DNA from 4 places in the Paenibacillus sp. PvR098 genome. Region 2 is predicted to be linked to each of the others. Evidence: riboswitches for the same ligand, from Rfam matches in the RefSeq annotation. Region 2 holds a riboswitch; each other region holds the start of a gene.
What was found. A riboswitch is a leader RNA that binds a small molecule or an ion and turns the genes downstream of it on or off. The one in region 2 is predicted to bind cyclic di-AMP.
Positions count from the first base shown of each region.

Region 1: linked by a shared signal. The riboswitch ahead of JOE45_RS11315 (CAP domain-containing protein) and the one ahead of JOE45_RS21035 (C40 family peptidase) in region 2 are both predicted to bind cyclic di-AMP.
Region 3: linked by a shared signal. The riboswitch ahead of JOE45_RS23275 (C40 family peptidase) and the one ahead of JOE45_RS21035 (C40 family peptidase) in region 2 are both predicted to bind cyclic di-AMP.
Region 4: linked by a shared signal. The riboswitch ahead of JOE45_RS15285 (C40 family peptidase) and the one ahead of JOE45_RS21035 (C40 family peptidase) in region 2 are both predicted to bind cyclic di-AMP.

Region 1 covers NZ_JAFIBU010000001.1:2,267,007-2,274,635, reverse strand. The annotation lists gene JOE45_RS11335 (ATP-dependent DNA helicase) at 1-584, shown strand, start outside; gene JOE45_RS11330 (Ger(x)C family spore germination protein) at 755-1,843, opposite strand; gene JOE45_RS11325 (GerAB/ArcD/ProY family transporter) at 1,836-2,924, opposite strand; gene JOE45_RS11320 (spore germination protein) at 2,921-4,273, opposite strand; cyclic di-AMP (ydaO/yuaA leader) riboswitch at 4,512-4,647, shown strand; gene JOE45_RS11315 (CAP domain-containing protein) at 4,653-5,306, shown strand; gene JOE45_RS11310 (trypsin-like peptidase domain-containing protein) at 5,470-7,629, shown strand, end outside.
Region 2 covers NZ_JAFIBU010000001.1:4,243,116-4,250,744, reverse strand. The annotation lists gene JOE45_RS21055 (ATP-binding protein) at 1-1,330, shown strand, start outside; gene JOE45_RS21050 (response regulator) at 1,362-2,054, shown strand; gene JOE45_RS21045 (gamma carbonic anhydrase family protein) at 2,059-2,583, opposite strand; gene JOE45_RS21040 (hypothetical protein) at 2,828-3,157, opposite strand; cyclic di-AMP (ydaO/yuaA leader) riboswitch at 3,313-3,448, shown strand; gene JOE45_RS21035 (C40 family peptidase) at 3,454-3,927, shown strand; gene JOE45_RS21030 (heavy metal translocating P-type ATPase) at 4,006-6,435, opposite strand; gene JOE45_RS21025 (cation transporter) at 6,484-6,684, opposite strand; gene JOE45_RS21020 (hypothetical protein) at 6,920-7,558, shown strand.
Region 3 covers NZ_JAFIBU010000001.1:42,694-50,322, reverse strand. The annotation lists gene JOE45_RS00270 (ABC transporter permease) at 1-334, opposite strand, end outside; gene JOE45_RS00265 (ABC transporter substrate-binding protein) at 350-1,966, opposite strand; gene JOE45_RS00260 (ABC transporter substrate-binding protein) at 1,963-2,919, opposite strand; gene JOE45_RS00255 (hypothetical protein) at 3,332-3,535, opposite strand; gene JOE45_RS23275 (C40 family peptidase) at 4,283-5,170, opposite strand; cyclic di-AMP (ydaO/yuaA leader) riboswitch at 5,172-5,318, opposite strand; partial or broken gene sigK (RNA polymerase sporulation sigma factor SigK) at 5,703-6,215, opposite strand; gene JOE45_RS00235 (recombinase family protein) at 6,193-7,629, opposite strand, start outside.
Region 4 covers NZ_JAFIBU010000001.1:3,068,695-3,076,323, reverse strand. The annotation lists gene JOE45_RS15305 (hypothetical protein) at 1-126, shown strand, start outside; gene JOE45_RS15300 (4a-hydroxytetrahydrobiopterin dehydratase) at 138-440, shown strand; gene JOE45_RS15295 (GNAT family N-acetyltransferase) at 471-836, opposite strand; gene JOE45_RS15290 (sulfurtransferase) at 1,037-1,873, shown strand; gene JOE45_RS15285 (C40 family peptidase) at 2,210-2,683, opposite strand; cyclic di-AMP (ydaO/yuaA leader) riboswitch at 2,688-2,828, opposite strand; gene JOE45_RS15280 (hypothetical protein) at 3,077-3,889, opposite strand; gene JOE45_RS15275 (M1 family metallopeptidase) at 3,904-6,111, opposite strand; gene JOE45_RS15270 (YwhD family protein) at 6,334-6,810, shown strand; gene JOE45_RS15265 (Fur family transcriptional regulator) at 7,057-7,449, shown strand; gene JOE45_RS15260 (winged helix-turn-helix domain-containing protein) at 7,428-7,629, shown strand, end outside.

The DNA of each region.
Region 1 (7,629 bases), 2.0 Mb from region 2:
ATTACGAGCAGCAAATGGAAGCCATCGCGCCTAAATGGTCTGCCGGCGGGTCATTTGCGGAGAAAATGGAGGCTGCTATCCCGCTGCTCGAACGAACGGAAGGAAGAGCTTTACTCTTGTTCCCAACGAAAGGTGAATTGAAGCGATTTAAACAGGAGATTGCGCTGTATCCGGAATTTTTCAGGAAAATGCGTTTCTTGTTTGAAGGAGATCAGGAAATTAGCCATCTGATTGCTTCCTTTCAGCATGACGAATCCAGCATTCTTTGCGCCGTCAGTCTGTGGGAGGGACTTGATGTGCCGGGACCGTCTTTATCGAATGTCATCATATGGTCGCTGCCTTTCCCGCCTCAAGATCCGGTCTTTATGGCAAAACGAAAAGCGTCGTCGTCTCCTTTTGAAGAGGTTGATCTGCCTTATATGCTGCTGCGTCTCAGACAAGGGATGGGGAGATTGATTCGTTCACGTGAGGACCGGGGGATGGTGGCCATTCTAAGTGCAGAACTGCATGAGCAGCCAACGCTGCGGGCCCGCGTAGAAGCTGTGTTGCCTCCAGGTGTTCACCTCAAAGATACGCTTGCTTAAATACCGGATTCGTGGAATATAAGGTTGTTAAATCGCCTGAGGAACGGTATGCTGCATGATGTGAGCAGATGAGGGCTACATGCCCCATCTGCTCGATCATACGTTAACCATGTACCCTTACCTTTGTACTCCTCCCACCCGTCCTCTTAACACTCGTTAACCATAGGACATCATTTAATCAGTCCCGTACCTTCCAACTTTACTTTCACTTTTACATGAAAAGCGATTTCGGGATAAAGCCTTCGCCACGTTTCCCAATCTTTAGGCCCGTTATGGCGTGTGGCAATGTATCTGAGACCGAACCCGACCGGATCGACTCGAAGCTTCTGAAGCTTCTTCAACAGCTGCACATACCGCCCTTCGGCGGCTTTGGCAGCAGCAGCCTCCAATACAGTCCAATCTTTGTCGAACAGCATGCCTCTTGACTCCTCTGCAAATCCTCGCATGATAACGTTTAAGTCAACGGACGGTTTGCCATTGGGGGGCGTGGAAATGGAATAGGTGTAGTCGAAATGCTGTACAGAGATGGTAAAAGGCGGGTTTCCTTCCTCAACGCTCAATTCAAAATGCGGGAATCGTCTTACCAGCTGGTTAAATAATCTCGTTTCCTCCGGTGTTAAGATCGCTTTCACTTTCTTTTTGTCATAAACGGCCACGCGATTGATTTCATAAGCGTCCTCCCGCGTTTTTATAATGGGAAGGTACGGATCTTTGCCGGTCTCTTTCAATCTCCGGTAAAAGTCAAACAAGTATTCCGTCACAATATGAGAAGATTCGGTTCCCTCCATTCCGAAACTAAGGATTAACGAATTGCCCGGAAGCCGTTCGGTTTTTGGTGATTGCCTCAGAATGTCCAGTGCGCTCGGTTCTCCGATAGCCACATAGCATATTTGTTGAATATCCCTTCTCCGAAAAAACCAGTCGAGTCCTCCGTCGAAGGTTTCAGAGGCAAGGGACTTGCCGAAAACAATCACCTTCGTGTGGCCAAAATCCAATTCTTTATCTACATCTGCCTTCATCAAACGAACGCCTTCGGAGACGGTATCCGCTTCTTTTGTAACAATGGTATATTTTGCTTGCCCCGGTTGGATATTGGCCGTTGGAATGGCCAGCTTCAGCGATATCCGAAAGTGTTTCGACTCTCCTTTATCAATCCCCATCATCACGATGAAAAAACGCTTATCTATATCCCTAAAGCCGCAGCCGGACACGAGGGTAAAGAGAACAACCGCAATCATGATTCCCCAAAGCTTACGCATGGTTTTTCCTCCTGCTAATGATAACGACGAGCGTGACAAGCAGTATTTCAATAGGAAAACGGATATTAAACCATTGCTTCGATATGAAAATGAGCTGCTTCTCATTCACTATGGCTCCGAACACGAGTGTAATCCCTCCCATCATGCCGCACACGGTCCAATTAAAAATGGCCATTCTTTTTTTATTGTGATTTAATGTACGAAAACAGCTTCGAAGGAGCGTCAAGCCGACATTCCAGGTCATCGTGACAAACAGCAGCGCCAAACCGATGTAGAGAAACAAAAACAAAAAAAGGACTCGTTCGATAAAGCCATACTCCATCCGAATGGCATCCGCCGTGCTGATCCAAACGTATATGTATTCCTCCACCGCTTGAGTTCCCTGCATCCCGATAGGAAGGAAAATCGTCGTGAAGAAGATAAGGGTACCCACGATCGGAATAATCCACAGATGCTTGACGCGAGTATCCTTAAAAAAACGATTGTACAAAACCAGGTTGATGTAACCTGTAAAAAGGTAAGTTGCCGCTGAAACCGTGTGCCATGGCGGAACGCGAAGGATGTAATCCGACATGGTCCAAATCGCATCCCAATCCAACATTTCATGACTCATAGCCTTATAGGAAATAAACATAATAAAAGGAATACTGAGCAGCAAACCGATTTCCAATACGTTAATTATTGCCAGTGACGTTCGCGTGGAAGACCAACAAATCACCACGACAGAGAATAGCAGCAGCAGCGATTTTGAAATTTCAGGATTGACATATCGCTCCGTAATGAGTGAAAAGCTGACGATAATAATCGCTCCTGCAATGAACCACATAACGCTCAAAAAACTGAGGATGGGGATTCGTAAGGCTGTCACTAGATTGCGCTCTAAAATTTCAGGCAGACCTAATCCCGGGAATTTGCTCATAGCGTTTACAAACAAATAAGCCATTAAGCTCCCGATGGGGATGCTGATCAGAATCCCCATAAAAGCTCCATTAAATCTCTCCTCGATCATGATCCTGGGGATGTAAAAGATCGTATTGATCAGCATAGTCAATACGACGGGGTAAAAAAAATAACGGCTCAATATGTATCTCCTTCCTTATAACCGGATACTTCCTTTTCCCCTATAAACATGCGAAAATATGGCTCTCCAAAGCTTTGCAGGTTCGACAAATACATCAGAAAACAGAATAACCCCGATACCAAGCCATACATGCCAAAGAACGTAGCCATCATAATTAAAGGATATTTAACAACACGAAAGGCAAAGCTCATCGCGTTGATCGGTATGACAAAATTGGCTATGGCTACGACGGAAGTAATAATGATCATGATGCTGCTTACAATTCCGGCTTGCTGGGCCGCCTGACCCAGGATCAGCCCCCCGACCGTCGTCGCAGTGGAACCGATATATCGTGGCAAACGGATGCTCGCTTCAATCAAAGCTTCAATCATGAATAGCATAATAGTAACCTCGACATACGACGGATAGGGAACCGCCGCGCGGCTTCCCGCAATTGATAAGGAGAATTGAACGCGAAATATTTCCGGGTTATAGGAAACAATGGCGATATATGCGGCCGGAAGGGTAATGGTAAGGAATAAAGCGACATAACGAAGAGCAACCATGGCACGAGACACCCAAAATGTTTGATACAAATCGTCCATTGCCGTCATAAAATCAAAAAATACGGCAGGAGCGATAATCGCAAAAGGTGTTCCTTGCATCAATATGACGATTTTGCCTTGAGCTAAACCGAGCACAATGCGGTCCGGTCTTTCCGTGAGAATGGTGATTGGAAACAGACGGTATTTTTGTTCCGTAAAAAGGGCTTCAAGCTGACCTAACGCCTGCACAATGTCCGCTTGAATTTGATCGATATTTTTCTTTAATTTCTCAAGAACGGTCTTGTTTACGAATTGATCGTCATAAAGAATAGACAGTTTCGTTTGTGAAAGTTTGCCAACGGTTGTTCCTTCAGCAATTAGCGCAGGTGAAGGGTATCGCTCTCTGATGATTTTGATATTGGTGTCGATATTCTCGCTAAGCGCGGTTTGAGGTCCTTGAAGGGTAGATTCGGCTTTTGCCTCTAAAGGTTGTTCTGATGTTGGTTTATTGGCATAGAGAACGTATACTTCTTCGAGGAAAAAGACTCCGACAAATCCGCCGAGCATTTTTGTCAGAAGCTTTTCCGAGGGATTCAGCGTATTGCATGAAAGTGTGGAACGAAGAACGTTACGAAACTCCTCAACCGTTGTGCATTCCTGAAACGGATCGGAAATGCTTTTCTTTAGAATGCTGGGATTACATAAAGAAGAAAAATAGATCAGATCAATTTCCAAATATCCGTTTTGGAGCCTCTCCGATTTAAGATCTTGTGACGTTTCGAGCTGCTTTTTCAGTTGGGATAAAGAGTCTGATGCGGTAGTCATCTTTAGAGTGCTCCCCTCATCTCGAATAGATGAAGGTAGTATATCCCGATTACAATCGTAAAATTATGGATATAAAATGGTTTTGTTTTTTAACTGAATTGATGGGTAATTGATAGGCGAAGAGCTTATATAAAACTGATTAGAAAAAACGCTTGCATAAATTCATTGGTAAACTTTGTGCCATGAAACCGCATGGTATCCATGCTACAATGGTTACCGTTCCTTTTAAGGGAACGCGAATCATACAAGGCCGAAGTTTATACTAAAGCGCGGGGGAACCTATGAACTTGGGGTGAAGCCACAAGCTGTGGCCGGGTGATTGCTCTTTGACCCGAATCCGTCAGCTAACCTCGCAGGCCCTACAAAGGAGAGGAATACAGTGAAAGGTTTTAAAAAATTGGTTTTGACAGGCGTTTTGGCACTTGGCCCGATCATCAGCGCAGGCGTGGTTTCGGCTGCTCCGTCGTATTCGGTATCCGGTAACGATACGATGTGGAAGATCTCACAAAAATACGGGGTTAGTCTGGCATCTCTTATCGCGGCGAATCCGCAAGTGGCTAATCCAAATATAATATGGCCTGGAATAGTGCTGAATATTCCTGGCAAGGCGGCGGGTATAGGGACAGGTTCCGGCTCGCAGCAAGGAACAGGGAGCACGACACAGTCCTCTTATGCCAGCCAAGTGGTGAGTTTGGTGAACCAGGAACGTGCGAAAGCAGGTTTGCAGCCACTCGCTAGCGACAGCGCATTGACGAAGGTGGCTTTGGATAAGGCGAAGGACATGTATAACAACGGCTATTTTGACCATACATCTCCGACCTACGGTTCTCCGTTTGATATGATGCGTTCATATGGCATCCGTTATTCTTATGCCGGCGAGAATATTGCCAAAGGACAGCGTACGCCGCAAGAAGTGATGAATGCATGGATGAACAGTCCGGGACACCGTCAAAACATCATGAGCCCGAACTTCAACAAAATTGGCGTGGCTTATTACAATGGCGTGTGGGTACAGCTATTTATTAAAAATTAATTCAGTACATGAGGAAAGGCCGTCTTCGGACGGTCTTTTGGCGTTTCTAGGTCCTTCATTAGGGAACAAAAATAATAGCATAGAAACTTAAATTTCTGTTGCTGCCCTCAGCTGCATATGATAGATTTTAGTTGATATGGAAACTAATGGTGGGGAGAAAATAATGATGAAGCAAGTCAACCGTTTGAAAAGATGGGTCTTAAAGGTGTCTGCTTCGGCTCTGTTTGTTGGTTCGCTAATCGTTCCCGGCGCATATACGGCATCGGCTCAAGTGCAGGGCCAAGACTCGATCCCGGCGGTCGTACAACAAACAACGTCCTCCGTCGTAGCGATCATTGGCAAGCCGAGCGAAAGCAAAAGGGTATGGGAGCAAAGCCGTTATCACCTCGCTCACGGGACCGGGGTTATTGTTCGCAGCGAAGGATACATATTAACCAATGCGCATGTAGTGAAGGATATGCGCAATATTATCGTCGTCACCTCCGACGGCAAATCGTTCCCTGGGAAAACAACCCATTATGATGAGGAAAGCGATCTGGCTTTGGTCAAAATCGATGCTTCCGGGTTAACCGCAGCTAAATTCGCGAAGCCTTCAAATATTCGCGTCGGCGAATCCGTTATGGCCATCGGCACTCCGTTGTCCTTTGCGTTAAGGAACTCGGTCACCTCAGGCATCGTCAGCGGGATGGAGCGTTCCGTCCAATCGAAGTACCAGCTCATCCAGACGGACGCGGCTATCAACCCTGGCAACAGCGGGGGAGCTCTGGTGAATATGAAAGGCGAAGTCATCGGAATCAATACATTAAAATATGTCGAGTTCGGTGTGGACAGCTTAGGCTTTGCGATTCCCGTCGATACGGTACAGCATGTACTCAATCACTTTTTCAAGTACGGTAAAGTGAAGCGGCCTTATCTCGGGTTGGAGCTCGGAGAAAGCTGGGAAGCGGTGGTCGGACTTCCATCGGCGAGCGGTTTGGAGGTCACCTATGTCGATCCGGATTCGCCCGCGGCGAAGGCAGGGGTCAAGCAGGGTGATATTCTTCTCTCCATCGACTCCGTCAACACCCGCAATCTGGTGGAATATAATGAAGCATTAAAGAAATATCTGCCCGGTCAAAGCATACGTCTTGCTCTACAATCAGGCAGTCAAACAAAAGATCTCGACGTTGTGTTAGGGGAAGACCGCTCTACGGCTACCACACTGATACAGGATGCCGAAGGCACGTCCATTGATGCCGACCAAGGTAAAATCCGGATCGGTGACAGCCACTTCGGCTGGTCGATGAAGTATCCGGCGGGATTGATCAAATTCGATCAGTCCGAGGATGGGAACAACGTCATCTTCGGAGACGCTAAAGGGGAATTCGCAATCCGTATTTCGATTGATGAAAAGCAAAGCAAGGATCTGTCTCCACAAGGACTGCTTCTCAAGCTCACGCAGCATACCGGCGATACGGTATTGGAGAAACGGTATATCAATGAGAAACTGCAGCCCTATGCCAAGCTTGTGGCTAAAAGCGAGTACGGCGAGTACTACGAGGCCAGAGCTTATCAGAAGGAAGATCACATCTTCTACCTCATTCTGGCAGTAGAGAAGGAAGAAAATTACTTAAATAGATTCAAACGAAACAGCTATATCGATTTGCTTGATACGTTCGTGCTTTCATTCGATTCTGCTGATGAGGCGCTAAAGGATATTTCCGCATATCAGGACCAAAATACGATCACGACGGAATACGGTTTGACCTTCGATGTGCCATCGGATTGGAGTAAGCATGAATGGGGCAGCGGTTTGAATTTCTCCAGTAATGACGGTGAGAGAAACTGGTCGGTGCATGTCACTTCCGCAGCTTCGGGGGATACACTGGGGCAATGGGCGGAGCGTCAGGAGCGCCGCTTTATTGAGAGCTATGTGGACGGATACCGTGAGGTACGAGGAGCGAAGGAAACGACGGTGGGCGGTGCTTCCGCGATAGAAAATCTGTATTCCTACACCATGGGCGATAAATGGGAGCAAGCCCATGTGATCTACATGATCAAAGATAAGTACAAGTACGAGTTGTATGCCTCGTATCCGAAGAGCGATAGTGCCGAGATGGAGAAGCTGCTGACGGATTTGATAGAATCGGTTCAGTTAACCAAGGACACGATGAACCGTTCTCTCGGAGTCATTGAAGATATGAATGATCTGATCGACCCTAACAAGACTGCGACATTTATGAGTAAAAAGTACGGGTATTCGATTCAAATACCGGAATTGTGGTTTAGCGGTTACGAAAGTGAGCAGGATTACGGCTTAAATATATTCTCGTTTGATGGAGGG
Region 2 (7,629 bases):
AGAGAAAACACAAGCCGGTTTTATTACGATCCTCGATTCTAACGGCATACGCTATACGCATAATAATACAGAGTTGATCGGCCAAAGATTTACCGGCGGAGATGATGGACCCGCCCTTTCAGGCGAAGAATATATTTCCAAGGCCATCGGTATTTCCGGGCCGTCTATCCGGGCATTCGTCCCCGTCAAAAAGGACGACAAAGTCATTGGCGTAATCGCCGTGGGCATGTTCAACAACAACATATACAAAATCGTGAATTCGTATTTTATTTCTGTCATCTATTTTCTTTCCATCGCTTTGGCACTTGGAATTCTTCTATCCATCCTGCTCGCCAGGAGCATCAAAAAGACGATGTATGGTCTGGAGCCTGATGAAATCGCTAACATTGTAAAGGAACGTGAAGCGCTCTTGGACTGTTTGCATGAAGGGGTCATTGCCGTAGATAAACACCGGAAAGTAACCTTGATCAATGAAACGGCCCGAAAGATCCTATCGCTTGACAGTGATGCGCTTGGCAAACATGTAACAGAGATTATTCCTTCATCCAGATTAAGCGAAATCATTGATACGAAAGAGAAAGAGTACAATACGGAACATACCGTCAACGATGTAACCGTGATCGTCAACCGCGCTCCCATTGTCGTGAACAATGAGGTCGTCGGCGCCGTTTCTACCTTCAGAGATACCACCGAAATGCGAAGCTTGGCAGAAGAGCTGACTGGCGTAAAGCAATACATGGAGGGCCTGCGTGCCAAGACTCACGAATTTATGAACCGGCTTCACACCCTGAGCGGTTTGTTGGAGCTGCAGGAATATGAAGAAGCGAAGTCGTTCATATTACAAACCACCAATAGTCAGCAAAAGCTGCTTCAATTCTTAGGGCGCAAAATATTGGACCCCAAAACCTCGGCTCTGCTTCTTGGAAAGATTCAACAAGCAGAGGAACGAAACATCTCGTTAAAAATAGATCCCGGAAGCCATCTGCCGCCATTGCCTGAGGAGATTTCCAACAGCATGATCTTGATTCTCGGCAATTTGATAGACAATGCGTTTGATGCTGTTGAAGGCACTCCCCCAGGAAAAATCGAAGTTACCTTGCTTGATCAGCAGGACCAATGGGTCATCATGGTGGAAGATAACGGCCACGGAATTCCGGAAGACAAGATTCACCGCATATTCAACAAACATTATTCAACCAAACATTCCGACAGAGGCTACGGATTATATTTAGTTAAGAACCATATCGATCATGTGCTATATGGACAAATCGATGTGTCTTCCACCCCAAATCAAGGTACCATTTTTTGGATAACTATCCCCAAGCGTTGATTGACTCCAACAAAATACAGGAGGGTTCACTTTGTTACTAAAAGCGTTGATTATTGAAGATGATCCAATGGTATCGAGCATCAATCAAAAGTATTTGAACAAAATCGATAGGGTGGAATGTATTGGCAGTGCCAGAAACGGTCAAGAAGCGATGGAGCTGATTGTAGAGCTTGCTCCGGATGTGATTCTTCTTGATATCTACATGCCTTCCATGAACGGGTTGGAGCTTCTACGTGAAATCCGCCGCCAGTTCATTGAAGTCGATGTCATTCTGATCACGGCAGCCGATCATCCCCAAATTATCGAAGAGTCCATGCGGCTTGGAATTGTAGACTACATCATTAAGCCTTTCGACTTTGAGCGCTTCCGTTCCGCACTGGAAACCTTGAAAAAAAGACATTTGCTCTTCCGTCAGCATACGAACCTCAACCAACAGCTGCTCGATTCCATATACCTCAAAGCAGATAAAAAGCATGTCAGCGATAACGAAACGGAAGTACCTAAGGGAATCGATCCGATTACGCTGCAAATGATTCGGGACTCGCTCGCCAATTCCGGCCAGCCTCTGTCCGCTCAAGACATTGCGGACCAGCTTTCGCTGTCTCGCATAACCACAAGAAAATACCTGGAATTTCTATGTGAAATCGATGAGCTTATGCTTGAATTGAAATACTCTACTAAAGGGCGTCCCACCAAGCTGTATGTTTATAACGAAAAATTGTAAGCGTTTACTCATAGGCTAATATTTTGGCTTCCAAATATCTTCGGCTCTGTCCGACATAATGCTCGGACACGAATTGAAGCATTTGCAAATCCTGCTCATTGAGCTCCCGGACGACTTTTCCTGGAGAACCCATAACCAAAACACGGGGTGGAATTTTTTTGTTTTCCGGAATTAAGGTGCCAGCGGCAATCAATGCTTGTTCTCCGATTTCTGCATGGTTCATCACAATGGAGCCCATCCCGATCAATGCCCCATCATGGATCGTACAGCCGTGCAGAATCACGTTATGACCTATGGATACCTGCTCTCCGATATGCAAAGGTACTCCGGGGTCCACATGAAGCGTGGAGCCGTCTTGGATATTCGTTCGCTCGCCGATGATGATCGGCGCGTTATCACCGCGAAGCACCGCATTGAACCATACGCTTGACTCCGCACCCATAGTAATATTTCCGATTAAATGCGCTCCCGGGGCAATGTATGCAGTAGGATTCAACTGCGGCTTATATTCGCCTAGCGAAAAGATCATCTGCGTCGTTCCTCCTTCTCTTGAGCAATATGATTAGGACTCTTCCAATTGATAACGGTTACATTTTTGATTATAGCGAATTGGATAACCGATGTGGTTTTTCGTATTCAACGTAAGATAATTCAACTTTTGTAAAGCACTTTTGTAATTTTAGTAACCCAAATAAAATGATCCGCAGCCCATGATGGATTGCAGATCATTCTTTGTGCCAACCGATCCATACGTTCACGAATTTACCCTCTTTTCACTGCGTTAAAAATATCGATATACACTTGCCCTTCTCTCTCCATAGGCTCAAATACATCCATTGGCCGCGGCGGCGGTCCGCCGATATGGTTTCCTTTGGAATCAAATTCTCCACGATATGGCCCAATTTGGTTTTATCCCCGAGCAGCACAATATTTCCCGGTTTCTCCCCGGACTGCTCTTCTTGCTCCCCTTTGTTCGATTTGGCGGCGTGATAAAATAATCCTCCTGCGGCAGCCTCCACCCCAACAATGCCTAGCACGAGCTTTCCCGTTGAACCTAAAAATCTTCTTCGACTGATCTTGGCCGCTTTTATACGTTCTATCATGATCACCCCTTAAGATAATAAGATATGTACTATTATAAACCATAGATTTGTAGGAGCTGTGAAGAATGTATGAATCAATATGATGACACAATGTTTTGAATATTTTGTGACAAGGAAGGATTTTAGCGAAATTCATCTAACTACAGAGAGTAGTTTTAAAAACAATGCCGAATTTCCTATTGGAAAACGGGGGATCCATACTCGGGTGAATTGATCTCGGATGACAGGGATCATAGGGGAACCTTCTACCAAACCCTCCAGCTAACCTCGTAGGCACCGGAAGGAGCAATATCGCTTTGAGAAAGTTGTCGTTGTTTTTGTCAGGAGCCGTGTTATTTTTTTCTATCGGAGCAGGAACCGCTTCCGCCAGTTCTTCTTTGAATGACTCTGTAGAAGATCTCCTAGGTACCCGATATCAATGGGGCGGGACATCCAAAGCAACCGGATTTGACTGCTCGGGCTTTATTATCACCGTATATGACCACTTCGGCATTGATCTGCCGCGCACTTCGAGAACACAAGCCAATGAAGGAGTATGGGTGAGTAAAAATAATCTCCGTCCTGGCGATCTGGTATTTTTTAATATTAACGGCAAAAACATTTCACATGCAGGCATATATGTGGGTAACGGCAAATTCGCTCACTCCGCCAGCAAAAAAGGGGTTAGCATCAGCAAATTGAGCGAGTCTTATTATGACCAACGCTATTTTACCGCCCGTAGGGTTGTCTCGGACAACCAATATCAACATATGATGGCTAATTCGAAATAAACGTTCACTGTAAAACGGAAAGCCCCAAAACACCTGTGTTTTAAAAGGTGCTTTGGGGCTTTGGAATCTTTTGGCCGATTATACTTTGACTCGTTGCAAACGCAGTGCATTAAGAACAACAGATACCGAGCTTAAGGCCATGGCTGCACCAGCGACCCAAGGAGCTAATAGACCTATGGCTGCAATGGGGATACCCAGCGTATTGTAAGCGAGAGCCCAGAACAAATTTTGCCGGATGTTGGCCATCGTTTTTCTGCTCATTGCCATCGCGTCCGCTATACTGTTCAAATCACCGCGCATGAGAGTGACATCCGCCGCTTCCATAGCCACGTCCGTCCCTGTTCCGATGGCCATTCCGATGTCTGCAACCGCGAGCGCCGGTGCATCATTGATACCGTCCCCGACCATAGCCACCTTCCTGCCTTGATCCTGAAGCTTCTTCACTTCCTGTGCTTTCCCTTCGGGCAGCACTTCCGCCAATACATGATCTATCCCTACCTGCTTCGCAATCGCGTTAGCCGTACGCTCATTGTCGCCGGTAATCATAATCACCTGAATTCCCATTTGCTTTAATCGGGCGACCGCTTCTTTAGACGTCTCCTTAACCGTATCCGCCACAGCAACAAGCCCCGCATACTGCCGATCAACGGAAACGAGCATCGCCGTTTTGCCTGACTGCTCCAGCTTCACCATCGTTTCCAACACCGGTTCGATCGAAACATCGTATTTAGCCATCAGCTTTCGGGTTCCCGCCAATACTTCTTTGCCTTCCACTACGGCTCGAATACCGTAACCGGGAATCGCTTCGAACTCATCGGTCTCGGAGAAAGAGATCCCTTTGGCTGCAATACCCGAAACGATGGCCTCAGCAAGCGGATGCTCGGAATTTTTCTCGGCGGCTCCCACCAGCTTCAAGAAGGTCATTTCATCGATGCCTGCTGGAATCACATCTGTAAGCTCCGGTTTGCCATGTGTCACCGTACCTGTTTTATCCAGAACAATGGTCTCAATCCGATGCGTCGACTCCAAATGCTCTCCGCCCTTGAACAAAATCCCAAGCTCAGCTGCGCGGCCGGAACCGGCCATAATAGACGTAGGCGTTGCGAGTCCGAGCGCACAAGGACAAGCAATCACCAGTACCGCAATGGCTTTCTCCAATGCCCCGGCAAAGTTCCCAGGTTCCACCCAAAGGTACCAAACAACGAAAGCGATGATCGCAATTCCGACAACAATCGGAACAAAAATACCGGAGATGACGTCTGCCACACGCTGAATCGGCGCCTTTGAGCCCTGCGCTTCCTCCACCACTTTAATGATTTGAGCGAGCGCTGTTTCCTTGCCGACCCGCGTTGCTTTAATTTGAAGCATACCGTTTTTGTTCATTGTTGCTCCGATTACACGGTCCCCTGCTCTTTTTTCAACGGGAAGGCTTTCTCCCGTAAGCATCGATTCATCTACGGACGATATCCCCTCGATCACTTCACCGTCAACCGGCACTTTTTCACCGGGCTTTACCAATACCATATCGCCGAAAGTTACTTCCTCAACGGGAATATGCATCTCCTGCCCGTTACGGACGACCAACGCCGTCTTGGCCTGCAGTCCCATAAGTGTCTTAATTGCCTCGGAAGTACGGCCTTTGGCCAATGTTTCAAACAGCTTGCCCAGAATGACCAGCGTGATGAGTACGGCGCTTGTCTCATAGTACATAGCTGGACCGTGGTGTCCGGCATGGGCATTGGATGCCCAATCGATCGTCAAATACAAGCTGTAAAAATAAGCCGCCGAGGTTCCCAGAGCAATGAGCACATCCATATTGGCGCTTTTGTTACGAAGGGCTTTATAGGCACCGACATAAAATGGTTTACCGATAATGAATTGGACCGGTGTCGCAAGAGCCAATTGGAACCAAGGATTCATAAAAAGCTCAGGCATCCAAATCCACGAAGTGAAAGAAAAGTGACTTACCATAGACCACAGCAGCGGAAGGGACAGGACGGCGGAAATGAGTAATGTCAGCTTCTGCCGTGCGAGTTCCTTCTGACGGCGCGTCCCGGAGTCAGACTCCTCCTGCTTAGGAACTGCCTTGTAGCCAAGCTTTTCTACTTTCTTCTGCATATCCGTTATGGACACTTCAACCGGATTATATTCCACATGAGCCGTCTCCATCGCAAAGTTGACAGTGGCTTTCGTGACGCCCTCCAGTTTATTTAATCCCTTTTCAATTCTCACCGCGCAGGCGGCGCAAGTCATGCCTTCCAGCTGCAGCTCCGCCGATTCTTTGGCCGTATCATAACCAAGCTTCCGGATGCTTTGCTCCATTTGGTTGATATCGACTTTTTGCGGGTCATAAGAAACGGTAGCTCTCTCCAGCGCAAAGTTGACATTCGCTCCCTCAACGCCTTCGATTTTGCTCAACCCTTTTTCAATCCGATTGGCGCAAGCGGCGCAGGTCATACCTGTGATTTGTAATGAGGCTTGCTTCGTTCCGGCACTTGCAGAATCCACGCTCAACACCCTCTCCGTTAACCTTTCTCAGACGCTCAGGTCATTCTATTATTGAACCGAGTACCCCTGCTCTTCAATCGCTTCTTTAATTCTCTCCAGCGTTAATTGGGTCTCATCAAATTCAACGGAAACGATACGGTTAGTCAGATCCACTTTTCCTTGTGCTCCTAATTCCTTGATCGCTCCTTCAACAGAATTCACGCAATGTCCGCAAGACATTCCTTCTACTTTTAATGTAACATTCGTCATGGCTCAATTCTCCTTTTATATATAATGATGTTAAAGGTTATCGGTTAATGATTTTAGTATACCCCCCTATAGTATATTTGTCAACGTTCTTTTTCTTTCTTTTACCATTCCCCACAAATGAAGGCTTCATGTGCACTCCATACCATAAATTAACCACTTTTCATACTTAGTGAATAGAGCGATTTGTAGTGGGCAAATTAAACCTACAAGAACCATATTGGAAGGGATTATGACAATGAACTACTGGGGAGCTGTGTTACAGCGGTTAGATTTGCACGCAAAAGGGGCTTGGCTTGTTTATATTGGTGGAACCATTTTATTTCTGAGCTCCATCGTGTTCAAAAGAAAGCTTACCTGGAGAGAATGGTATATCACCTTTGGAGTTGTGGGGTTGTTAGCCTGGATCGGGAATATTATTTTCTTTTTTCAACTGGACTTGCTCGATTCAGGAGATCCCTCGATTGGCGGTATTCCTGACTTATTCATGTTTACTCTTGCCCCACCTTCCATTGCCTTATTGTATTTAAATTTTGTTACAACCCGAAATAAATGGATTCTCACCAGCCTATTCGTTGGATTCTCCCTAGTATTCGAGTACCTTTTAGTAAAAGCGGGCTTCCTTATTCAAAAGGGCTGGCATGTATGGTATTCGATACCTTTTTATTTTCTGTTCTTTCATGTATTTCTACCGTGGCATCTTCATTACATAAGAGGGGAAGAAGCACTAAATAAAGAAGTTCAATCTCTCCTCCAAACGAATCCAGAAACAGACAGACAAGCGTCTTTCATGATACGAGTAACCAAATGGGTGGGGAACGAGCAAAAAACTCCATTCTTAATGAAATGGAAAGTAAAAAAGGAAAAGGCACGATAATCATCCCTAATCCAAGTTCGCATCTTATCCATAAGCCAATGGCTTTCAAAAGAGAACTGCGTCATGTTTCA
Region 3 (7,629 bases), 4.2 Mb from region 2:
AAAGCGCCAAGTAAAACGTAGCGGGAATGCGTGATACGATGATATCGCTGACCGGTTGGCCGCTTACGAAAGAACTGCCCAGATCACCCTTGGCCACATTGATGAGCCAATCCAAATATTGAATGTAGATCGGTTGGTCAAATCCCAGCTTGACCTGCATTTCTTTGTATACCTCTTGCGAAAAGGCGGCGGAAGAACCTTCTTCTGTATAACCCAGCATAACAGCGACGGGGTCACCGGGAATTAAATGCATCAGCATGAAGACAATGATAGTAATCAAGATGACCGTTGGAACCATTTGAACCAACCTTTGAATACTGTAGCGAAGGATCATCGGTTATTCCCCCGTTCATTTAAGCCAGGTTTGTTTAAAATAATGTGCGCTTTCACTGTAAGGTAAGTTTTGGGGAGGCCCATAGTTTTGAACTTTAGTAGACATACCGATAAAGCGAGCTTCAAAAAAGAGCGGTATGTTGGCAACATCCTCATCGAGTATCGCTGCCAGCTCCTTGAAAATGTCCAACCGTTTCTTCTCATCGGTTTCGTCATCAAGCTGATCGAATAATCGATCGATCACTGGGTTGGAATAACGACTCGGTTCCACTTTGTTGGTGTAATAGTCGGGCACCATCGTTATGAACGGATCGGTGTTAATATTCGCTCCGTCAATATACAAATCGTATTGTCCTTGACGGACTCTTTCATTCATTACACCTGTTTCAAGAACTTCGACTTTGCTGCGAATTCCCGCCTCACCAAGCATTCTTTGATATGACTCCAGCAATTGGGTTTTGTTCTTTACCCCGATCAATACTAGTTCTTCGCCACGGTAATTGGCCGTTTGCAGCAGTTGTTTGGTCTTCTCGATATCCCTCTTATGCGGTGGCAGATTGGCTGCCTTAGCCCAAATCGATTCCGGAGGCATCATGAGGTCGGTCGCTTTAGAAGACCCGAAAAACACTTCTTCCACCAACTGCTCCTTATCAATCGCTAAATTCAGCGCCTGGCGCATCTCTCTTTTTTGAAGCAGGGGTCTGGAATAGTTCATAAGAACGTGCTGGAAGCCCCCCGTTGGCTCCTCCAAAATAGTGATGTCTTTAACGTCCCCTTTCTGTACACGCTGCACATCCAGGGTAGCTAACCGATCCGCCATATGCACTCCCCCGGTTCGCAAAGCATTAAACCGGGTGGAAGCGTCGGGGATCGATCTGAAAGTAATTTGATCGAGATAAGCCGGACTCCCCCAATAATCGGGAAATTTTGTGGCTATGACCTCGGATCCCGAATCAAATTTTTCAAACTTGAATGCGCCCGTACCAGGTACAAACTTATTCGGCTCCAATTTAATTTGTCCGGGCTGCAGCGAATTTGCCGGAATAATTGGCAGCATAATAATATTGGCTAAGTGGTTAAGAAAAGTAATGGACGGATTAGCCAATTTAAATTTGACGGTATAATCATCTATCTTTTCAATGACTTGAACATCCTTGATCAAATTTTGTCCGCCAGCTGCATTCTGCGGATCTTTAACATGATTGGCAGACCATACGACATCATCAGCCTGCATCTCTTTCCCGTTATGGAACTTGACGCCTTTACGCAAACGCAGCGTGATATCTTTGGCATCAGGTGAAACTTCCCACGATTCGGCCAGAAGCGGCTGGAGTCTGCCCTCCTCATCTTCAGTCAGCAAGGATTCATATGCGACTTCCTTGACAAACTGACCGGTTGATATGGTAGCGATTACAGGATTAGGGTTGCCAGGTTCTTTCCCGAGGCCAACAGTTAACACCCCGCCCGCTTTGGGTTGATTCGTAGGCTCTGCATTGGCATTAGCGTTACCAGTCGCCGAAGGAGCATTCGCAGCTTTGTCTTGAACGGGTTCGCTTGATTTTTGCCCGAAAAAGCTAAACAGTCCAACGATGACTACGATCCCTGCGGCTAATATTACCCATGTTTTCTTCATTTCGCTATGCTCCCGCCAGTGGTTGTACTCCCCTCTTCCATCATTTCCAATTGCCTTAAGAAGTGCATATCCCACAATTGAATTGGATGTATCTTTTCATGCAAGTTGGGATCTATGAAGCACGCTAATTTGAAAGCGTTATCAATCGAATCAAGCCTTGGGTATAGGCTCTCATTGTAAAGGAGCCGGTTCCGATAATACAGTGAGTGCATCACATCCTGACTCTTGACGCCTAGCGTCGGTCCGATTTTTTCTTCCATGAGACGCAGCATCTGCTTTTCTTCATTTTTGAAGAACTGGATCCCGTAACGGACGGCCCGAATCACGGCCATAACCATTTCCGGCTGTTGATCAGTAATGTGCTGCATTGTTGTTAATGTGGTCGCCACGACCATAGGCAGATATGGAAGTCGTGTAACATACAGCCCATCTTCCTGGGCATAAAGGTCATAAGGCGGAGAAACAATCGCAGCATCAGCCTTGCCATCCAACACCGCCTTGTGAGGCTTGTAGCTTCTGCCCGTCTCCAAGAAATTGACTTGGCTTAGGTCTATTCCTGCCTGTTGGAGATAAAGTCGATGATTGCCGTGCGGATGATTCGTTGTAATATCAGCGTCTTTGTCTGCGATTACCTTGCCCTTCAATTCAGCTAGACTATTAATAGGCTTGGCTGTAACAAGGACATCATCCACCCAATTTACGGTCTGACCGACATACACCATCGGTATTCCTTTAGCCCTATGCAGATACGGACTGAAATGACTGCCAAAGATGAAGTCAACCTCGCCGTTAATCAGCATGGGATCCGATTTCTTTACCCCTGCTACAAAATCAAAATAAACTAGATCGAGCCCCGCCCGCTCCCATGCATGGCAAGCTTCCATAGCGGCCATAAGCGGGTATTGAACGAATTTGGAACGATAAATAACACGAACAGGTATTAATTTCTTCATTTTCATTCCTCCTAGTTATCCATTCATTATTGGGAGTTCTTTACGCTTATTCTATTTATACGACACCTTAATGCAATGACTCCCTTCCTCTCAATTTGTAAAATCAATATAAAATTAACAGTCTTTAAGAATCTTTCGATTTTATAGACTGAATTTTATCGCTAACCAGGAGATCGTTCCGATTCTGTAAGTTTTATCCCAAAAAATGTGAAGCTTGGAGAACGGCACATAGGAAGGTTAGCATAATTTAAAGCGCTTTCAATGCTTAATTTTAAAATAAACCATTGTGTATGTATGAGCCTTTCGTGTGTGAGGTGGTATGTGCATGGTCCTTCGTGTCGGAGGTATGTGTGATAAGACAATAAATACTATTTGAGAAAAATATTATACCCTTCATTTTTATATGTGCTTCTCAACAGCCACAAGAATCATCGTGCTCATGATTTTCATTACATATTTGTTTGATTGGCGGCCTGCCCCCTGCAACCATGTAAAGCATATTAACAAAATCTTCAGGAGTTTTGTCAGATTCCAGAAACAGCATGTCAAACTCCTTCTCCGTTAAAACTCCCCTTTGAAACAGCAAATACAATAGCGGTTTTACCATATCGTTCATCCAAACTCCTCCTATGTCAAAGAAATTTACTAAGATCTCAGTATTGTAATAACATTATATTCGAATTTTTCAATCTTATACTAAAATTGCGCCGGTTGGCAGACATCTCCTTAATAAAGCAGGCTCCGGAGCGGAGCCCTTTTCAACTGAGCTTCTACGACCGAGAACCATATGATGGTGTGTGGATCTTGCTTTCTATGTAGCCAAACTAATTTATGGAGATGCCAACACCATTTCTCTTCACTTCGGTTAAAATTAAAAAACTTGGTAAAACAACAATTTTAAGAGTAGCATGGATCAACTTCGATTAGCTAAAAACTAATTTTGCTTCTCCATCCCTGCTGAAATAGACTAAGGTCAACTAAATTTTGAAAGGGAGAAATTCTTGAATCCGGTTATTGGTCTAGAACATATCAAAAGATTCTTCATGCCAATTCGAAATCACCTTGTTCAACCAGACTGTAGAAATCCTCTTTGACTTCGTTCAGTTGCTTGATAAACGGTCTGAGTTCGTCGGCCGAAGCCCAAAGATTTTATTGAAGAAAACGCTCGGGACTTAATCTTTAGTCATGCTGCGTTCGAGTACTAAGTGGTATAGATAAATCTCTCTCTATCGGTATCATCCCACAACAAATTCCTTGAATTTACTGTGGTGGATTTTGACATATAAAGAAGGCTGTCGAGACTTTCTCGACAGCCTAAAACTGTCCATTCGGACAGATTATCTATATTTTATTACATATTGAATTACACAACTCGCTTTGACCCTACAAATTTAGACCCCCAATAGAAACTACTGAGAGAATCAACCTTTACACCACTGTTCGTAGCGGAAATAAACGAATTGTTTCCGACATAGATACCGACGTGAGAAACTTTCTTTCCCGTTTCAGAGAAAAAAACCAAATCCCCGTTTTTAGGTGCTGTTACCCAAGTGCCCACAGTAGCCATTTGCGCGGACGTTCTTGGCAGGTTTACGCCATTTGGGGAATAAACGTATTTCATAAAGCCTGAGCAGTCAAAGCCATTTGGTGTCAAGCCACCCCAAAGATAAGCAGTGCCTATATACTTTTTGGCATCCTGTACGATTTTGTCGCCCACGGTACTAACAGGGGCGGGGGCAGGGGCAGGGGCAGGAGCCGTGACTGCGGGCCGGTGCCAAGCAGGAGCATGATTTTTGCCATCTTTACTAATGATGGCACCAAAATTATTTTTGTCCCACTGAACGCGGAATCCAAACAACTCACTCACGAATCGGAGTGGAACATAAACGCGCCCTTCCTGGAATACCGCTTTCGTGCCGAAACTCTGTTTCTGGCCGTTTACGACAGCTTCCGATGACCCAGATAAGAGAACCACCGATTTCTCTGGCCCTTCAATTGTTACTTTCACCTGCTGTCCATTCTTGTCTGAACTTATTTTATACCCTAGTTCTTCGGAAATGAAACGGACGGGCACCATCGTGTTTTGGTTTTTATCAATGAAAGGTTGCGCATCGGGAAACCTAATGAGCTTATCATCGACTTGAACCCGAACATTATAGTTGTACGTAGCGGCATGGGTTGAAGGGGTTGGAAAGATACCGGACAACAAAATTGTGCTCGACAATACAAGCACGGTACTAATTTTCTTCAAATCTTTTCCTCCATTGAGCCTCCGAGGTTAGTTGACGGGTTCGGGAAGAGGGTTCCCTGGTCTGCCTTAATAAATCAAACGTTCACCCCAATAAAAAATCCCCCGTACTAATGAATTCTATATTCATTAGATTCGGCAAAAAGTTTTGTCACACAATTATAAATTTATCATATTCGATACTAGCAGATATACCCAACCATTGACGAAATTCCGAACTATTTGTCGAATTTAATTTCTATTTTCATATAATTACCTTTTTTTGTGTGCTTTTTATGCGAAAAACTTGTTTTCCTTTGAAACATTAGACAGAACTGAAAAAACGCAAAAAAAGCGGCTGCACTAAGAATGCACGACCACCGTGTATGATTGACATTATGGGGCTGCCGACAAAACGAGCGAGCTCGAATTGGACTTTATCTAAAAATGTGTATGATGTTACTATGTTACGTACGCCCTAGCACCATACAACACTACTTGTCCATCAATAAACAACTTCATGGCCCACTAAATAGCAGGCCACTGCATAAGGAAGCTATCTTTTCTGTTTATAAAACTCATGATACAGCTTCATTAACGCACGCTTCTCGATCCGCGATACATACGAACGCGATATGCCCAGCTCCTTCGCAATTTCGCGCTGCGTACGCTCTTCTCCTCCCGCCTCAAGTCCAAAACGGCCAACGACCACCTCCCGCTCCCGTCCGTCTAAAATATCCAGGTTGCGGTATATTTTCGATTTTTCAATCTTCAACTGTACCTTATCCACGACGTCATCGGCTTCCGTTCCGAGAATGTCAATCAATGTAATTTCATTTCCTTCTTTATCCGTACCAATCGGGTCATGAAGCGATACGTCTTTGCGGGTCTTTTTCAACGAACGCAGATGCATCAGGATCTCATTCTCAATACACCTAGCCGCGAACGTAGCCAATTTGGTTCCTTTATCCGGAGAAAACGATTCGATCGCTTTGATTAACCCTATCGTGCCAATAGAAATGAGATCTTCTAAGTCCTCTCCTGTATTATCGAATTTCTTGAGGTTGTGTTCGAACTCCTATGTCATTCTTTTGCTGCATAAGCTTGTCAAATGCCCCTACGGACATAATGACGAGCTCAGGCTTCTCTAGATCATTACTTTCAAAGCGTAATATGATTTCGTTGAAGAACATTTCGATAATATGTCGCTTGAATTGAAAAGTCAGCTTTTCTGGTTCCTTGAGCCTTTCTTGAATGTGATTGATGAAGCTCATTAATTTATCTAAAGTATGTTCATCATTATGGATCGTCTGTATTTGAATACTGTAATGGTTTAGTTCTTGTTTGAGTTTAATGACAGTGTCATTCAATCGTTTTAAGTCAGTTATCATTTCTTCTTCCGAGATCACATCGCGCCAGAACATGAGTTTTACCTTTTCCTTCTCTTTATATCTTTGCTCGATTTCCCGCTCCAAGGTTTGAACACGAAGCTGAAGCTCCTGAGCTCCACCTTTCGATGTTTGATCGATTTGTTTTAGATAATGCTCCGGCTCACTGACAAGTGCAACAACCTGGTTCCACATATAATCTTCGAGCAGTTCGGCTCGTAATGATTGGCTAGGACATCTTTTCACCCCAGGTCCATACTTTTTTGGAGCAAGATTTGGGCATCGATAACACCGGTACTTCATTCTTTTGCCCGTCTCCTTATCAAGGCTGCCAGAGTATGTTGTTGCATCCCAAGTCCTTCCGCAATGACCGCATTTTAATAATGATTTGAGTAAGAATTCGTATGTTTGATTACCAACATGTTTATTTGTTATGTTTCTCTCTTTTTGCTTTTGTGCTAAATGAAACAAAGGCTGATCAATAACGGGTGACACGGGTACATGTAACCAATCTTCCTCTTCACGCAAACTTAGGGTCCGTTTGGGATTCCCAGATTTCGTTGTTTGACCTTTGACTTTTTTAGATTGTCTGCGATTATAATAATAGTTTCCTATGTAGATCTCAGAAGATAAAATTCTGCCTATACTGGAAGCGCTCCAATTCTTTGATTCGCCCCTCTTGGGCATCACACCACACTTTATCAATCGCTCGCCTATCTCCCTTGTCGTTAAATTTTCATAAATGTACCACTCATAAATCATCTTCACGTATTGTGCCTCATGCGTATTTATAATGAGCTGCCCATTCTCATCTTTGTCATAACCAAAGGGCGCGACACGCATAGGCATAATCTTTTTCAGTTCTCGTACCGCGCGTTCTCTACCCCTTACTGTCCTTTTCCGTATGAGGGCAAGTTCATAGCTAGCAATAGCAGATATAATGTTGAAAAAAAGGATACCTTCAGGAGATTTCTCAAACTCCGTATCCGTAAAAAAAATCTCAGCCCCACTTTTCTCAAATTCGCGAACCACAATTAACTTATCCGTAAGGTCACGGCTTAGACGGTCCGGGTGGGTACAAATAACGTGTGAGAT
Region 4 (7,629 bases), 1.2 Mb from region 2:
TTCTACGGATTGGGGGTAGAGACGCAGATGAGCATCGGAAATTGTGTGGTCACGCATGACTCGAAGCGGCATTTGATCCGAATGGACCACGGCGAAACGATGACCAGGGTGATCCATTTAGTGTAGGAGGGAAGGGCATGAACGAGAAGCTGACCGAAGAGGAAGTGAATGTCCGTCTGGAGCAAGTGGGGAGTTGGGCAATAGAAGAAGGGGGCAAATGGATCGCTAGAAAGTACCGTTTCCCGTCCTTCATGGACAGTATCGGGTTCGTGGGTGAGGTGGCCCGGATCGCGGAGGAACTGAATCACCATCCGATGATCTCCATCGATTATCGGATGGTGACGCTGCGTCTCACTTCGTGGAGCGCAGGGGGTCTTACGAAACTTGACTTCGCCAGTGCTCAGAGGTACGATGCGGCTTATACAGTCTTTGGACAATGAATCGATGAGCGTTTTCTTTTCTAGTCGTCCTTATTCGGGCCATACCATACAGTGGAATTCGCCGGTTCCGGTGGGAGTCATCCGTTCATAGGTGTCGGTGATGATAAAACCAGCCCGTGCATATACGCGGATCGCTCTTTCGTTCCAAGTCATTACCTCAAGGTCGAGTTGGTTTTGCGGGGACAGCCGTCTGGCTTCCTCTACAATGGCTCTTACAAAATGGATTCCCTTTCCTAATCCGCATAAATGGGGACGCATGCCCAGACCTAACCGTGTAACGCCCTCAATGGGAAAAAATTGTGCAAACCCGCTGAGCACACCGTCCGAGTCTAGCACAGCACGGTACTGGTTTGCGCGAATTTCAGAATCGGCGAATTCCTCTTGTGCGGAAAACATAATTTGCCACGGTCGAAAGTGGTATGAATCATAAGGTGGCGGATAGGTCCAACTGCATATGTCACGGCATTGCGCCTCAGTAAGCGGAACTAATTGAAAGACTGGGGGTTCGTTGTGTATCACTTTCTTTTCAGCTCCTCCCTTCCGGTGTATACTGATAACTATACAGCATATCATCCCATCAAAGGAAGTGATTGGATTTGAAGCATGTAGTGAGTCAAGAATGGTTGTTTGAGCAAGGAATCCAAGACCATGTGGTGATAGCGGACTGCCGCTTTGTACTGAGCCAGCCTGAAGCCGGTAGACAAAGCTATGAAATAGACCATATTTGCGGAGCGTATTATTTTGATCTGGAGCGCGATTTATCCGGTCCGAAAGAAAAGCACGGAGGAAGGCATCCGCTTCCCGATCTTCAGGAACTTGCTGCAAAGCTTGGCCGGGCGGGCATCCATGAGAATTGCGTGGTTGTCGCTTACGATGATCAAGGCGGCGCGATGGCGTCGCGGTTGTGGTGGCTGCTGACCTTCCTCGGTCATGATAAGGTGTACATTCTGGATAAGGGCTATTCGGAGTGGAAGGAAGCGGGGTATCCCGTAACGGAGGAACTGCCCGTGGAGCAGCAGGCCGTATTTACGCCAAAGGTGCGCAGCGAGATGCTGGTGAATGTGGAGCAGGTGAAAGAGCGGATAGGGCGTCAAGGCACCGTCCTTGTGGACTCCCGAGAAGAGAAGCGTTATCTTGGAATGGAAGAAACGATTGATCCGGTCGCCGGACATATTCCGGGAGCAAAGCCGTATTTCTGGAAGGAAGGATTGCAAGCCGCAGGAGGATGGAAGGATGCCTCGGAGCAGGAGGCAAGGTTCGCAGACTTGCGCAGCGCAGATGAACTTATTGTCTACTGCGGCTCGGGTGTGACGGCGTGCCCGAACGTGCTGGCGTTTAGCGAGGCCGGCTTCAACAACGTGAAGCTGTACGCCGGCAGCTGGAGCGACTGGGTTAGCTACAAGGATAATCCGGTGGCGACGGGGAGAGAGTAAGAGCGGGAATTCCGAGTCATTCACGGATAAGAGGACTATGCAGGCTGCCGTTTGGCGGTCTGTTATAGTCCTCTTTGTGTTCCTTTTCGCAGTTTACGCACCGGTTTGTGTTGTGCCCGCTCCTCGTGATACCGATCAATGGTTCACGAATTCCTCCACCGGATGCTCCGCCAGCAGTCGGCTCACTCGCCCCTTTACGGCCAGATCTGGTATCTTTTCAGTAAAACAGAAAGCCCTACAGGCTTGTCCGTCCGATTCGTCCATTTCTCTGCGAACGATGTGGTCGGGCTAAACACTGAGGGCTTTCGAACGTTCATTGCGAATCCGTTGACCGTATTACTTGGCGTCGGTCATTAACCGCTGATACTGCTCGTCCGACAAAATCCGTCGGGCCGTCACATAGCGATTGTCGTAGTAAGATTCACTCATTTCAGTAATCGTAACGCCTTTGTTTGTAGCGGAGTGGTAGAACTTGCCGCCTCCCACATACACGCCTACATGAGAAATCCCTTTACCGTCCGTATTGTAGAACACGAGGTCCCCGGGACGAAGCTGATCTTCGGCTACCCATTGCCCTTCTTGGGCTTGGCTCTTGGAGGAACGCGACAGATCGATACCGAACTTGTCGAACACCCAAGAAGTATAGCCGGAGCAATCAAAGCCGTTGGTCGTGGTGCCAGCCCATTTGTAAGGCGATCCCAAACCTGCGTTTACCGCTGCGCTTAGTGGGGTTTCAGCGAATGCGCTGCCCACCGAAACCGTGCAAAACATAGCCAAAGAAAGTGTAAAACCTACAAGCTTCTTCTTCAAACAAAGTTTCCCCTTCCGGTGCCTACGAGGTTAGCTGAAGGGTTCGGTTGAAGGTTCCCTATGATCACTGACGAGGTCGAGATCAATTCACCCAGATTTATGGATCCCCCGTTTTCCTAAAACAGAAATTCGGCAAAATTTTCATTTTTTTGATTCTGAGTAAATATATTCGAGCATAAGCGCGCATTTCCTTCCGGTGTCACAAAATTGACACAAATTGGATGTTTAAAGTGAAACTTTTTTGTTTAATTGAATACGGGATATGAAATGGTGTACATGGAAGAAAGATAATACTGCTGCACTCTCTTGATCCGTTATTTACGCAGTTTTAGACATAACAAAGCACCGGTTCAGAATAACCGGTGCTTTTGCATTCTTTCAATAGTATATTTCTTACGCTTTTTCTGTCCACAGCGCATACTGCGTGCCAATGGCCCATATTTTGAAGAACATTTGTGCCAGCCGATACGCTTGTAACCCGATCAGGGCCAAGAAGCCGGCCCAGAAGAACGCGGAAGCCATCACAGCGGCCGACACCGCTAAGGTTATGCCTGTTACGGCGAGTGCAGCAAGCATAATGACGGGCAGATGGCGAATCACAAACAGAAGAGTATAGACTACGGACTTGCCTTCGGTCTTCCCGATCTGAAGGAATAGGAAAAGAAGCTGGAGAACAAACCAATAGATGATGTAGGCGGCGAGCGCCGGCGCGAGCGCCTTTCCTAAGGAAACATAGGAAGCTTGTTGTCCGTACTGCTCCATTGTATAAGGGATCAGCCAATAGAGCGGGAGAAGCGTAAGGACGAGCTGTATCACATAGAGACCGAGGAAGGGGAGGGCCAGCGTTCGGACCCCCTCGACGAATCGGTAGCCTGCATTCAGCTCCCGATGTCGAAGCGAGTAATACACACCCGCATTCAGCATCGGATGGAGCAGCATTCTTAAGATTAGCAGGAGGAGTCCCCACCACAAATACGGCTCCAGCAGATCCGTCTTCATGATTTGAAAATGACCTTCCACCCAGAAGAGCTGTGAAGCTGTCACGGGCAGATCGTTCCCCGGATAACGATGGAGCAGAGGGAGGACAACGGATTGAATGAGCTTATACAGCGCGATACCCCAGATGAGATTGTATACAAAGAGAGCAAAGACGGCAAAAGGCTGCTGCCAGGCCATGGTCCAGCCCGTTTTGATCCAGTTCCACATGTTCCTCAATCACCTCACCATGCGACCCAGCCGAACAAGGTCTCCAGAATTTTTACAATTCCCACGTTCAGACGTACCGAAAGCCTCGTATCGACTTCCGTTTTCATAAAGCTGTTGATCCGCTTGTTCTCCAGTACGATGGAGTGCTCCGGGTCAATGGCCACCCACGTCAGCGGAGCCGTGTGATTCAGCTTCATGATGACCTCGCTGTCCGCGCCGTCCCAGGTTTTATCGAGCTGTGTTCCATCGGCAAAATAGAACCGGATCGGTACGTTGTGATAGGTGCCGCCAAGCTTACTCAGCTGCACGCTGTTCTCATAGTAGGTTTGGCCCTTGTCCGTCACTTTCTGCACTTTGATGCCGGTTACGGCGTAGTCGACCATCATTCCATTATAGACATACTGGTCAAAAAACGGCTTCCAGCTGGTTTGGGTCACATCCTCCACCACCTGTTGAAAATCCGTCGTGGTCGGGTGCTTGAATTTCCAACGCTGAAAGTAGGTGCGCAGGATCTTATCCATCGTCTCGGGACCGACCTGCCGCTCGATCGCCTTCAGTACCAGTTTGGCTCGGGTATACACGTTCTCGGCATAATGATGGTGTCCGTCATAGCTCCAGGCGTTCTTCTGCAGCGCTGCGGGATTTGTGATGTAGCTTGATTCCACGAGCAGATTCGGACGAACGCCGTATTCCGCCTCCATTAGTTTGTCTTCTATATAGGAAGTAAAGCCTTCGTCCAGCCACGCCTCTTCAAATTCATTGCTGGCGACCATGCCATAAAAGAATTGGTGGCCGATCTCATGCACCACAACCCTTTCCAGCTCCAGACTCGGATTCTCTTCGGCGGCGCCCCATGCTGTAATCAGCGTCGGGTACTCCATCCCACCGGCCCCGTTCCCCTCTTCCGGCGGCACGACGATCGACAGTGTGTTATAGGGATAACTGCCGTACCACTGGGAATACCGGGCGAGCGCTTTTTTGGCGGCTGTCATGTAACGGACTTTCAGGTGCTCATGCTTCGGGTCGAGATACAGCTTGATGCGGACACCAGGCAGGTGAGGCGTAGCGTATGGTTCTTCATGGTATACAAAATGCGGTGAAGCAGCCCAAGCAAAATCATGTACATCATCGGAGTAGAACGTATACGTTTTCGTTTTGCCGTCATCGGAGACGGGCTTGGTCGGGAAACCGGTGGCCGCTACCTTGTGATTGGAGGGCACCTTAATCCTAACGTCAAAAATACCAAAATCCGCATAAAACTCTGAGTTTCCGTGATACTGATGCAAATTCCAACCCTCAACAGTCCGCCCGCGGGTGCCTTTGGGTTCATATACGGCTACCTTGGGGAACCATTGTCCTGCCATCACGAAATCGTTCGCATAGCCCATTCTGGCAAAGACCTGCGGCAGCTTCACGGAAAATTGCGTGCGCAGGTTTACTTTATCGCCCGGCATGACGGGCTTCGGAAGCGGTACCCTAATCAAGGTGTTGTCATCCTTATTGCCGTCATCCGGCCGGATGTACTCGATCCGGTCGATCAGCTCTGTCTCGGCACCGTCAAGCGCCTGGATGGAACTAACCGTCATGCCGCCGAAGCTGCCTTCCTTACTGGCGTCGTCTCGCAGCTTCCCGCCGGATTCCTTCATGAACGTCGTTTTCTTCGACTCGAATGCATTCGGGTACAGGTGAAAATAAAGCTCCTGTACCGGCTGACTGCCGGGGTTTTTCCATGTCAGCGATGATGTGCCTTTAATCAGCTTGCCTTCAGCATCCAGCTCTACATTCAGATGGTATTCGACGATGCGGTTGGATAACGGCTTCGGTGCCGGTTTTTCGACCGGCTTTACCGGCAGGCTGGGCGGCGCGGGCGGAGGAGCCGCCGGTTCCGTAAGCCGTCCGCTAACCGGCTGTGCGTTTGCCGTCGGCAAAAAAATGCCCGTAGATGAGCCGTCCGCTTGTCCTCTGGATGAAGGCCATTCGGGCGCTTCGACGACGGAGTGCCCAGCAGCCGACCTTATGGGCTTCAGGACGAGCGGATCAAGTCTCCCTTCGGCAGGGAACGCGGCAGGGTAAGCGGCTTCTGCGGACAGCTTCCACCCGGAGGCGGGCGCATCTGACCGGGAGTCTGCCGATAGCAGGGCATTCGTAAGCAGTGTGGCGCCGCAAGCGATGATCATAAGTAGGCCCCATGATACGATTGGGCTGCCGATTTGTTTTTTCATCCCATATTCACCCCGTTGACAAGCATCTACAGCATGTATATGTTTGTGGGACGAGGATTATATCTGCCTTTTTCCCTCGAGGGTATTTTGGAAGGACTCGTCTCCGTTTATTTACATGCTCTAATACTTTAGCTACAATAATAATGAATGAGATCGTCCTTACGGGACTTTGAATACATGGAGATAGGATGGTGCCTTGTGGATATAAATGAAAAGAAAAAAATGCCTTCGCTCAATATCGTTAGCAGTAAAGAAACGAAGCACCGCGGCTTTGGGCAGGGCTCGATCGACCTGAGCCAATTGTCCTGCGTCATCATTGACGAAGGAGAAGCTTACCTTGATCTGGGGGCGCTGCACGCCAAGAGCAAGGTGGAGAAAGGGATCAAGTTCACGACGAACAAGGATGAGGTCCCTAACGGCCGCCCTTGCTGGATCGTTTGGGTGGCGGTGGACTTTAAGGAGGACGGCAAGTACTATGCCGGAGTCACTTCTTGCGAAATGACGGTAGATCCGGAGGCGCGCAAAGGGTGGAAAGTTCTCGCTGACCATGTGAATCGGATGGATTATGCATTAAAGCGCCGCATTATGCTCGATAACCTTGGAGAAGAAGAGAAGGCTGCTCTTAAAAAGCTGATGATTGAGAACGATCCCGGTATGTGGGAACGCTCTGAAGCGGAACTCAAAGAAGCGCTTTCGTAAATTTTGTACATTATGTGACGGTCATTGAACGACCTGCTATAACGATGTATACTAGTGCCTAGTATATGCACTATATACTAGGACAGCAAAAAGGCAGACCATTGGTCTGCCTTTTTGTGTTGTCCGGGGAACCGTTAAATGACTTTCCCTGAGGAAAAGTCCAGAGATGTTTGTATGCCATCCGGTTGACCAATACCCATATAAGATTTATACTAAATCTAAATTTAAAATAAAGGATTGAGACCTATGAATAAGATCAATTTAACTGCGCAGCGTAAAGCGGTACTTGAAGCGATTCAATATGACGACGGTCATCCGACGGCCGCGGAAGTGATGGAGAGACTTAGGTTACAGGGCCAGCAATTCGCCTACGCCACGGTATATAACTCGCTTAAGTATTTGACAGATGTCGGACTGCTTCGCGAGCTCAAGCTGGGGGAAACGGCGAGCCGTTATGATGCTAGAATGGATGATCATCATCATATCGTCTGCAGACAGTGCGGGCGGGTGGATGAAGTGCTGAATCCGACGCCGACCGCATGGATTACGGCGGTGGAGAAGGAGACGAAATACAGCATCAACTATTTCCATGTCGTGTTTGAAGGGGTGTGCGGCACATGCGCGCAGCTCAAGGCGTAAAGCCATCCCCTAATCTTGTGAATACGAACCAAAGCGGATTACGGCAGGAGGATTCATGGAATCCGGGTATTACGGGGAGCGTATGCGACCGCACGCAAAGAGTGATTGTGATTAGTCCGTTCCCGAATCGATTGGGCGAATTGATTGGAAGGCTGACCTCGGAATGTTTCGACGTTCTTG